DNA from 2 places in the Neobacillus sp. plas4 genome. Region 1 is predicted to be linked to the other one. Evidence: riboswitches for the same ligand, from Rfam matches in the RefSeq annotation. Region 1 holds a riboswitch; the other holds the start of a gene.
The links. A riboswitch is a leader RNA that binds a small molecule or an ion and turns the genes downstream of it on or off. The one in region 1 is predicted to bind thiamine pyrophosphate.

Region 1 (5,208 bases):
AAATTGGATGATATCGAATGCAGCATGATGTGCGGTGGTCCATGCTTTTCGTGAATCTAGAGCCTTGCTGCTAACCACCCCAAAGCTGACTTTATGACCAAATGGGAGAAAGCGTGTGGAAACAGGGATCCTTTGACTCATCGCTTCTAATGACTGATTACTACCATAGCCGACCACAACATCTGAATGTGCAAACATCTCTGTTTCACGTTCCTCGTCTCCACCCTTCCACCAAACGACCGCAAAGCAATCTGCTAGTTTGGGGGCAATGTCAACTAATACTCGTGCAAACCACCCTGCAAACAACGGCTCAGTACTCGAAACCTTTCCGATGTTTCCTGATTTAACCAATAAACCAGAAATAAGGCTCCACAAAGGAAGTGCTGGTACATTTCCTGCCCAAATATGGAGGATTAAATCAGGACCAACACCTTTTGAAAATCCATTTTTTGCCCGAGGCTGAAAGTCATCCAGCAGTAGCGGATTGCCTAAGTCTTCAACCACGAAACGCTGCAGCTGCGGTTTACGAAACTTTTTTAAGAAGGAAGTAAGTCCAAGGCGAATCATTTCTTCATCGTATCCGGTAACAATCGGTAACAGTCTTTCTGCTTTTTTTCGATAAAGTGAATTTCGATCGAGTAATACCTCAACAGCACTGTCAATAATCGAAATAATCTGTGTTATCGTCATCGATTTCAGCACTTCCACACTCGCTTTTTTAACCTTTTCAGCGACTTGTTGCAATTGCTGCTTGGTCAGAAGTGGTGCTTCTATTTCAAGTACTTCATTTCTTCCCGTAAAAGTGAGAATTTTGGTTTCTATCACTTCTTCCCCAAGTTCGGGAAGATACCCAGCTCTTTCTCTCATTGCACTAGCCCCTTGGCAGCCTGGATAAATTCTTCCACTGCAAGCGAACAGCCCTTCGCCTCTGTTCCCTGAACTCTGCCTAATAATAGAAAACCACCATCTACTTTCATGCCTAAGTCCTCTGTCAATATAGTCGTAACAGAATTGAAGTTCGCAAGATCACAATGAACAATTACACCCCGTTCACCCTCAACCACTTCTTCACCCGTTAACGGATGAATAATTCTCGTTTTTAGCCAATGAGGACCCGATTTAACCGATGGGATCCGGTCATTTCCTGAATCATATAGCTGTGAGCTTAATTCCGTCATTCCGTACATATTGATACAGTTTTTCTTTGGTACCCCCAGCAGACTCGATAATTGGTGATAAAAGTCATCGAGATTCCATTCCTTTGACTGGTTTTTAAATCCACCTGTATCTAAAATTTTACTACCGGGTGGTAATTGAAAACTACGTCCTAGTTCTTGTAGTTTCTCCATTAAATGAACAAAACTAAAAGAGGCCCCTAATAAAGCATAGGGCTCGCCAGAACTCTCAGCATGCTCCAATTCTTGAATAAGCAACTGGAGATTTACCCCATTTTCTGTCAGAAGATAGTGACTGTCCTCTGTACCAAACTCTTCTTTTGCAAGGGCTAAATACCTTGCTAAAGAAGAGTTTGGCATTTCTTCTTCCGTCGGGAAAAGAATGCCCATTCGAATTTTGTCACTCATAAATCGTTTTTTAAAATACGTTTTCATTGATTTGTTCCAAACCTGTAACGTCGGATGATAGTGCTTCCCTTTCACTCCCATTGTGGTGCCGCTTGTCATAAAAAACCGTTCCGCCTCTTCTGGAGGTATGCATGTGAGCGGTACCTCCTTAAAAGCGTTTATCGGCACGGCTGGAATGTCCTTCCATGTTTTGACGGTCCGGATGGTTTTCCCTTTTTGCTGACAGAATTTTCGAAAAGGAAGATTATTCGTGTATTGGTAAGCAAATATTTGCAGGGCGATTTGATTAAATTCATCTTCTGAAAGTGAATCGAATGAAAGAATAGTTAGTAGTTGGTTGATGATCTGCTGTTGTTCCATGAAGTTACTTCCTTTCTATTTCAACGTTGTTCCATTTTGAGTAAAGATAGCTACCTTCTTCTTTAAAAATATGGAAAGAATGATGGCACCAATCAATGCACCTGCGATCGAGCTAAATATAAATAACGGTATAAAACCAAACACTGCCGCTTCTTGACCCATTAATAGAGTTGCGATTGGGTAGCAGAGAATCGCACCCAGAATACCTGTTCCAATAACCTCACCGAAAAAGGCCATATAAATCTTTCTGGTTTTCATAAAAAGAAGCCCTGCTAATAAGGCGCCAACCATACTTCCTGGAAATGCAAAGATTGAACCAGTTCCCATCATATTTCGCAGGATTGAGACACACAGTGCCTGGGCAACGGCATAAACGGGTCCTAATAGGACAGCAGACAAAACATTCAAGAAATGCTGAATCGGGAACACCTTTGTAATACCAATTGGTATAAACATTACATTACTCGTAAGTGTACCAATCGCGATCATCATCGCAGTCAATGTGAGTTTATGCGTTTTTCTCATAAAAAAATCCCTCCGAGTTTTTATTTGCACTGGGGGATCACCGTTATATACGATTCCCCTCGAAGGTCCGATGGTGGAATGTATCGTTCACTTCCCTACGCTGGTATAATCCAGATCAGGTTCAGGGGTTTAAGACCTTCTTAGTCTACTCTCAGCCAACTTCGGGCTCCCCCAGTGCTAGTATTTAATTTTCATAGAAATGGTTCCATTGGTTAGAATACGATATACCTACTCAAGCGAGTCTATTCGTTACCCAAAACAACAAAAATGAACAATAGCGGGAACAAATAATACCTATTCGTTACTGAACACGACAAATATGGGCTTTAACGGGCACGAATAGTGCTTTATCGTTACCGTAATCCACAAAAATGAGTTAATACGGGCACGAATAAAGTTTTTCACTTTTTTCCATACGAGAATCATCCAATCTTTATAGATAAGATTAAAGAGTATCTAAGACACTATTTCTTAATGCTTTAGCTGCGTTGGTTACGGAAGGAGCATGGCTTATGGCTGTAATAACCGATACACCATCTGCACCTGCTTGGATGACTGACCCAGCATTTTCCGCCGTGATTCCACCTATTCCAACAATCGGAATGGTTACCCCTCTCGCTCGTAATTCTTCAATGAGCTTCGTTCCGTTAGATGGTTTGGCATCTTCTTTTGTTTTTGTTGGAAAAACAGGCCCGATTCCAAAATAATCGGCTCCACCTTCTAATGCATTCATTGCCTCCTCATAACTATGTACAGAAACTCCTATGATTTTATCGTTGCCAATCATCTTTCTGACTTCCTCTATCGGCTCGTCATCCTGTCCTATATGTACACCATCTGCATTCAGTTCGATCGCCAAGCGGATATCGTCATTAATAATGAAAGGAATTCGATGGTCTCTGCATATTTGTTGTAGTTCTTTGGCGAGTTCAACCTTTTTATCATCTTTTAAGGCTCCGATTCCTTTCTCGCGGAATTGAAAAAGGGTAATTCCTCCTTCAATGGCTTCTTGCAAAACCTGGGCAGGATGATCCTTGCAGTTTGTACTGCCCATGATAAAGTAGACTTTCAATGCCTCTCTTATTGTCTTCGTCATCTGCAATCCTACCTTTTCAGTTGATTTCTTTTCCGATATGCCCAGTGATTGGTTGGTCCGTGCCCTTGACCAATCTCGAGTTGATCTTCAATCGCTGCTTGTATAAAGTTTTTCGCTTTCGAAACTGCTTCAAATACACTTAAACCCTTGGCCAGTTCTGCTGTGACAACCGCTGAGAACGTACACCCTGTACCGTGTGTGTTCTTTGTCTGAACTCTTGTGCTTGTAAATGTCGTAAATTCGATTCCATCAAACAATAAATCGATTGATTCATTTTCGTCTTCATCATGCCCGCCTTTTATGACCACATTCTTAACTCCTAAATCATTAAGTCGTTTGGCAGCTGCCCGTTTATCTTCTACGGTTTTAATCGACATTTCCGTTAAAACCTCGGCCTCAGGGATATTCGGTGTTATGACCAACGAAAGAGGCAGCAAATATTGTTTTAAGGCCGAAATTGCCTCATTCTGTAGCAGCGATGCACCTCCCTTAGCAATCATAACAGGATCGACCACTACATTTTTCCAATTATAGTATTCTATTTTTTCGGAAACACCTTTGATGATCTCTGCATTAAACAGCATCCCAGTTTTAAGGGCATCTGTTCCCATATCTTGGCCAATTGATTCGATTTGTTTGGTAACGGCCTCCGCTGTCATCGGAAAAACAGCTTGAACCCCTAATGTATTTTGGGCTGTTACTGCGGTTAGAGCAGACATTCCGAAAACCTCTAACTCCTGAAAAGTCTTTAAATCTGCCTGAATTCCTGCACCGCCGCCACTATCAGAGCCGGCAATCGTTAAAGCTTTTTTCATGGTGATCACTCCTTATAGCTGTTTGAATGAAGCAAATTGATGAATATCTTCTGAAGAAACAAGGGCAAGTTGATTGATAAATTCGATTTGGAAACTGCCTGGCCCTACATTACCAACCTTTTCGAATGCTTTTTCCGCTGCAATCCCATAGAAAGTTAAAGCAGATAATGCAGCATGGACAAAGTTCTTTTCTACTCCTGCAAATGCACCGATAACGGAGGTTAATAGGCAACCAGTTCCTGTTACTTTCGTTAACAGGTGATGTCCATTGGACACTAGATACGTTGTTTCGCCATTTGTAAGAACATCGTCTTTTCCGGTGATTACGACAGTAGTTTTGAGCTTTTTCGCTGCGTTTACGGCTAATTCCACGTGATCTCCTTGCTGTTCACCCGCATCAACGCCCTTGATTTCCCACTTTTCCCCAACAACATTGGCGATTTCAGCCACATTTCCACGTAGAACAGATATTTTCACTTCTTCTATAATCTTTTGTGCCATTTCCGTTCTAAATGGAGTCGCTCCCGCACCCACCGGATCAAAAACTACTGGAATTCCGATTTCGTTCGCTGTTTTTCCAGCTAGAATCATTGAGCTGACCACCTCTTTGTTTAAAGTCCCGATATTGAGCACGAGGGCACGTGAAATCCGAACCATGTCCGCCACCTCATCTGGAGCATTCGCCATTACTGGAGACGCCCCTAGAGAGAGTAGCCCATTTGCCGTAAAATTGGTGACGACCACATTGGTAATATTATGTACGAGCGGGTTCTCCTCTCTTACTCTTTGTAAAATTAAACTCATTTCGCTGCTGTTCATAGCAGTTCCT
Region 2 (5,208 bases), 2.1 Mb from region 1:
AAATGATAAGGATGATCTCCATCATGAACGATTGGGATATAGGTTGGCAGTGGAGGATATCCATTTGCCTTCATCCGCTTTGAATACAACTCTATTTTCCCGCTTGGTGTTCGCAGCTTGCCAGGAAACAAGGGTGTCACCTTTGCTTTTACAAACTGCTTTTCCAGTAAGGTTTCATAATCTACTTCACCCAAATATGGGCTAGGCGCTCGCTCGACGGCCTGCTTAATCATTTCGCCTTCAGTTTCCTCAAATGCTGCCTCTTCAAATCCCATTCCTTTTGCCAGCAGGCGGAAAACATCGACATTCGATTTTGACTCTCCATATTGTTCTATGACTGGCTGCTGAATTTGTATAAAATGATGCCAGTAGGACGTATAAATGTCCGTATTCTCAAAAGACGATGTTGCAGGTAATACAATATCAGCGTATTTTGCAGTTTCGGTTAAAAATAAATCATGAGCAACCACGAATAAATCCTCGCGTTCGAGACCTTTTCTCACTTTTTGGCCTTCTGGTGCAACCACTGCAGGGTTACTGCTGTAAACAAAAAGTGATTTTACTGGAGGATCTAATGTCAGCAGAGCCTCCCCGAGCTGATTCATGTTAATTGTCCGTGTCTGTTTATTTTTTAATAATCTTGGCAGCTGCAATTGTAACGAGTTAATAGTAAGATATCCTGAATTGCCTTTAATCGCACCGCCGCCTTTGATAAGCCATTGACCTGTTAATGCCGGAAGACAAGAAACCGTTCGGACAAACATGCCGCCATTGTCATGATGCTGCGGCCCGTTACCAATTCGAATAAATGAGGGGGAGGTTTGACCATACATTCTAGCAAGTTTATAAATATCCTCAACGGGAACCCCGGTTATCTCTGAAACTGTCATAGGATCGTACTGAATGACATGCTCGCGCAGTTCTTCATAACCGACAGTATATTGCTGGAGGAAGGAAACATCCACCATGTTTTCAGCAAATAAAATATGCATAATTCCAAGAGCTAGAGCACTATCGGTACCCGGTAAAATAGGAATAAACCAATCTGCCAATCTGCCAGTTTGATTTTTATGAACGTCAATCACGACAATTTTGGCGCCATTTTCCTTCCGTGCTTTTTGAGCTAATACCATTTGGTGCATATTGGTGCTTGCAGCATTAATCCCCCAAAACAGGATGAGCTTCGAATGAATCGTATCTTCTGGATCGGTTCCAAAACTGCCACCCATCGTATATTGATAGCCGACAGCGCCGGCAGATGAACAAATACTCCGGTCAAGCTGTGACGCACCCAAACGGTTGAAGAATCGACGGTCCATTCCTTCTGCATTCAGTCGGCCCATGTTTCCATAAAAGCTATAAGGAAGGATGCTTTCAGGTCCGTCCGTTTCGATTAGCTTTTTCCACTTGGAGGTTATCGTTTCAATCGCTTCCTCCCAGCTAATCCGTTCAAATCTACCTTCTCCCTTTGATCCTATTCGCTTCATCGGATATCTTAATCTGTTTTCATCATAAATCCGTTCCGTCATATTACGAACCTTATTACAGATATTCCCCTTGGTCACAGGATGCTCCGGGTCGCCCTCCACCTTAACCACTTTTCCATCAACCTTTTGTAAGAGCAATCCACACTGATCCGGACAATCCAACGGGCAGACAGATTTGAAAATTCCATCCTGCTTCATCCTCACAAAACCCCTCTTTCACGGTGCCTGTCACCAAAGTTGAAACGCAGTTTCAACCATTTATACATCATTGTATATTTTTTTATCATATGACAGCTTATTAGGTTAGGCAAGTGAATATAATCTTGGATAGAATAAATAGATTTAGAGTGTTATTGGCAAATAATTATTTCCGAATAAATTCATAAGAAATGAATTGTTGTGCTTTTATAGAACAGTTAAAGGTAAAATACCAACCATTATTTTATGACTCTATATGCTCTCCGTTCAGCATATTCGGAACAAGGAATACAAACCTTAATAACCTTCCCGTTATCATCAATATAACTCCTTAAAGGTCTAACCTTCCGCTTACAGAACACACATCTATTGAAAAAAATATCCCAAAAAGCCATCGATCTTCCCCCATATAAAAAGTCCTGTTTTATATTATTCTAGTGGAGTCCTTGAAGTGTCCGCCTGGGGTGGACAATGTCCACGGGGGGTGCCTGTCACCATTTATACATCATTTATGCATCCATGCATAAACGGTGACAGGCACCAAATCACATCACCATATCTCTTTACAAGTTGAAAGATTTATCTTAAGATTATGGCAACAATGAAAATTGCATACGGTTTTTGCACTAGGGGAGCTTTTGGCTGAGAGGATGTTTGTCCGACCCTTATGACCCGATCTAGATAATACTAGCGTGGGGAAGTGCAGGAGAAGCTTATCATGAACTTTTAATGATGATATGATTCGACTGCATCCCCATGGGGTGCAGTTTTTTTGTTGCCAAAAAATGAATGGGGGAATAAGTATGTCTAATTTTTGCGGTACGAGTGAAATTACGGGAGCACGGTTTTCAATTTATCCAATGTCTGATAGGTTTGTAAATATTATTTTATTAGCACTTAAAGAAGTAGATACATCAAAGGTTTGGATGGAAACGGACGATGTAAGCACATGTGTGCGCGGAAGATCTGAGCACGTATTTGATGTGGTAAAAGCTATTTTCCTAGAATCATCAAAAAACGGCGATCATGTTGTTCTTCAAGCAACTTTTTCAAATGGCTGTCCAGGGGATTCAGCGGGTGATGTTTATCTTTCGGAAAGCCCTGAACGTTTAAACGAAGAAAAATCACTACATATCCAACAAGAAGTCGCGGTCCAATTTGCACTCTATCCAATGGGGATCCCTACCTACATGAATGTCATCATGGATGCAGTAAAACTTGGCCAAGAACAAGGTACTTTCACTAAAGGTGTTCACTACGCATCAAGACTTGATGGTAATGCAAACAAAGTATTTAAAACGCTGGAGGATGCTTTTCAAGTTGCACACGAAAGTGATTCAACCCATATTGTAATGACGGTTGCGATGTCGGCCAACAGTCCATCCAAAAAGGGGGATAAATAAATGCTCGCAAAATGGAAATTACGTGAAGTCATCGTTTTATCCGTACTTGCTGTTGTTTTTGCAGTCGTTTATCTTTTGTTCCTCCAGCTCGGAAATGTCCTATTCGGACTTTTCGGATTGATTGGCTATGACATGATTTTCGGAATTTGGTTCATCGTCTCGATTATTGCTGCCTATATTATCCGTAAGCCTGGAGCAGCGTTCCTCTCAGAAACCGTTGCGGCAACCGTTGAAGTCATGCTAGGAAATGCCGTAGGACCGCAGTTAATCGTTTCCGGCATGATCCAAGGTTTAGGTGCCGAAGCAGTCTTTGCAGCAACGAAATGGAAGAACTATTCCACTTGGGTTTTAATGGCAGCAGGAATGGGCTCGTCGGTGTTTAGCTTTGCTTGGGGCTTTTATGTATCAGGATTTGCGGCACTTTCGCCAGGTTATGTCACAGCCATGTTCTTTGTTCGCCTATTGAGTGGAGCATTACTGGCAGGGTTACTTGGCAAGTATCTAAGTGAAGGGCTGGCAAAAACAGGTGCCTTAAACAGTTTTCCGTTAGGAAAGGAATACAAACGCAATGTCACCATTTAGGCATCAAATTGAAGCTGAGGGGTTGGGATTCAGCTATGAAGACCGTGAAATTTTCACAGATCTAACGTTTTCAGTCGAAAAAAATCAAGCTCTTTTACTCCTAGGTCCAAGCGGCTCTGGAAAAAGTACGCTTGCCTTCTGCCTCAATAAGTTGTACCCAGAAGCTGTTGATGGTGTATTGAAGGGGAGCCTAACGTTTGAAGGAAAAAAGCTGGATGAGTTTAAACCAGGTGAACTGAACCAAAAAATAGGAATTGTGTTTCAAGACCCGGAAAGCCAATTCTGTATGCTGACGGTGGAAGAGGAAGTGGCGTTTGGCTTGGAGAACTTCCATGTGCCGCGCCAAGAAATGGAAGCAAAGATTCACTATGCCCTGGCTCTGGTGGGGTTGCAGGATGAGAAAAAAACGGTTATCCATACACTTTCGGGAGGGCAAAAGCAGAAACTTGCACTTGCCTGCGTGTTGGCCCTCCAACCGGAGGTCATTATTCTTGATGAGCCGACGGCGAACCTAGATCCGCTGTCGAGCACGGAACTGGTTGAGACAATCACTATGTTAAGGAACGAGCATCCGTTTACACTGATTGTCATTGAACACAAATTGGATGATTGGGTAGAGATGATGGACCGCTGTCTCGTCATTGATTCAAGTGGAATGGTGCTTTTCGATGGAACGCCAGCAGAATGTTTTGGTGAATTCACACCATATTTACAAAAAGAAGGCATTTGGCTGCCAAAAGTAGTGGAAGCAGCGATGGCAGCTAAAAAGGCTGGTATTTTTAAAGGGGAAAGACTTCCGCTCCGAAAGCAAGAATTAATAGCGGGGCTTAAGAATTCGGCTGATTTTCTTAAAAAATCAAACCCTGCCACTGTTAAAGATGAACCACTCCTTGAAGTCAAGGGTCTCTTTGCCCGCGGGTACTTAAAAAATATTCATTTAAGTATACGTAAAGGAGAGCTGACTGCACTTGTTGGTGCGAATGGTTCTGGAAAGACGACGTTATCAAAATGTTTAGCAGGACTCATTCCGCTTACGCAAGGAGAAATCCACTTTTGCGACGTTCCACTCTCCAAATGGAGGGAGAAGGAATTATATAAAAAGCTGGGATATGTGTTTCAAAATCCGGAGCATCAGTTTATTACCGATAGTGTTTATGAGGAAATTGCCTTTGGCTTGGAAGACCCCGCAGCCGTGAAATCCATTCTTGAAAAAATGGGGCTGCTTAAACACGCAGGCGCCCATCCTTTTACCCTTAGTCAAGGCCAGAAGCGGCGGTTAAGCGTCGCAACCATGCTCATTCATGAACAGGAACTGCTTATCCTTGATGAACCAACATTTGGGCAGGATGCTAACACCGCTCATGAAATCATGGAAATCCTTGAAGAAAAAGTTGGCGCAGTGTTCATGATTACCCATGATATGGAGTTGGTTGACCAGTATGCTGACACCGTCCATGTGTTAGATGGGGGAGAGATAATTTTCTCCGGTACACCTGAATCGTTGTGGGAAAATCATGAAGTCGTAGACCGGGCTAGGT

Region 2: linked by a shared signal. The riboswitch ahead of AC2TFD_RS25955 (YkoF family thiamine/hydroxymethylpyrimidine-binding protein) and the one ahead of thiW (energy coupling factor transporter S component ThiW) in region 1 are both predicted to bind thiamine pyrophosphate.

Annotation. Positions count from the first base shown of each region.
Region 1 covers NZ_CM170152.1:3,056,667-3,061,874, reverse strand. Annotated here, with positions in the region: gene AC2TFD_RS15205 (acyl-CoA reductase) at 1-867, opposite strand, end outside; gene AC2TFD_RS15200 (LuxE/PaaK family acyltransferase) at 864-1,943, opposite strand; gene thiW (energy coupling factor transporter S component ThiW) at 1,959-2,468, opposite strand; TPP riboswitch at 2,544-2,651, opposite strand; gene thiE (thiamine phosphate synthase) at 2,914-3,564, opposite strand; gene thiD (bifunctional hydroxymethylpyrimidine kinase/phosphomethylpyrimidine kinase) at 3,573-4,379, opposite strand; gene thiM (hydroxyethylthiazole kinase) at 4,392-5,198, opposite strand.
Region 2 covers NZ_CM170152.1:5,134,426-5,139,633, reverse strand. Annotated here, with positions in the region: gene AC2TFD_RS25960 (molybdopterin-containing oxidoreductase family protein) at 1-1,685, opposite strand, end outside; TPP riboswitch at 2,304-2,401, shown strand; gene AC2TFD_RS25955 (YkoF family thiamine/hydroxymethylpyrimidine-binding protein) at 2,489-3,088, shown strand; gene AC2TFD_RS25950 (ECF transporter S component) at 3,089-3,670, shown strand; gene AC2TFD_RS25945 (ABC transporter ATP-binding protein) at 3,657-5,208, shown strand, end outside.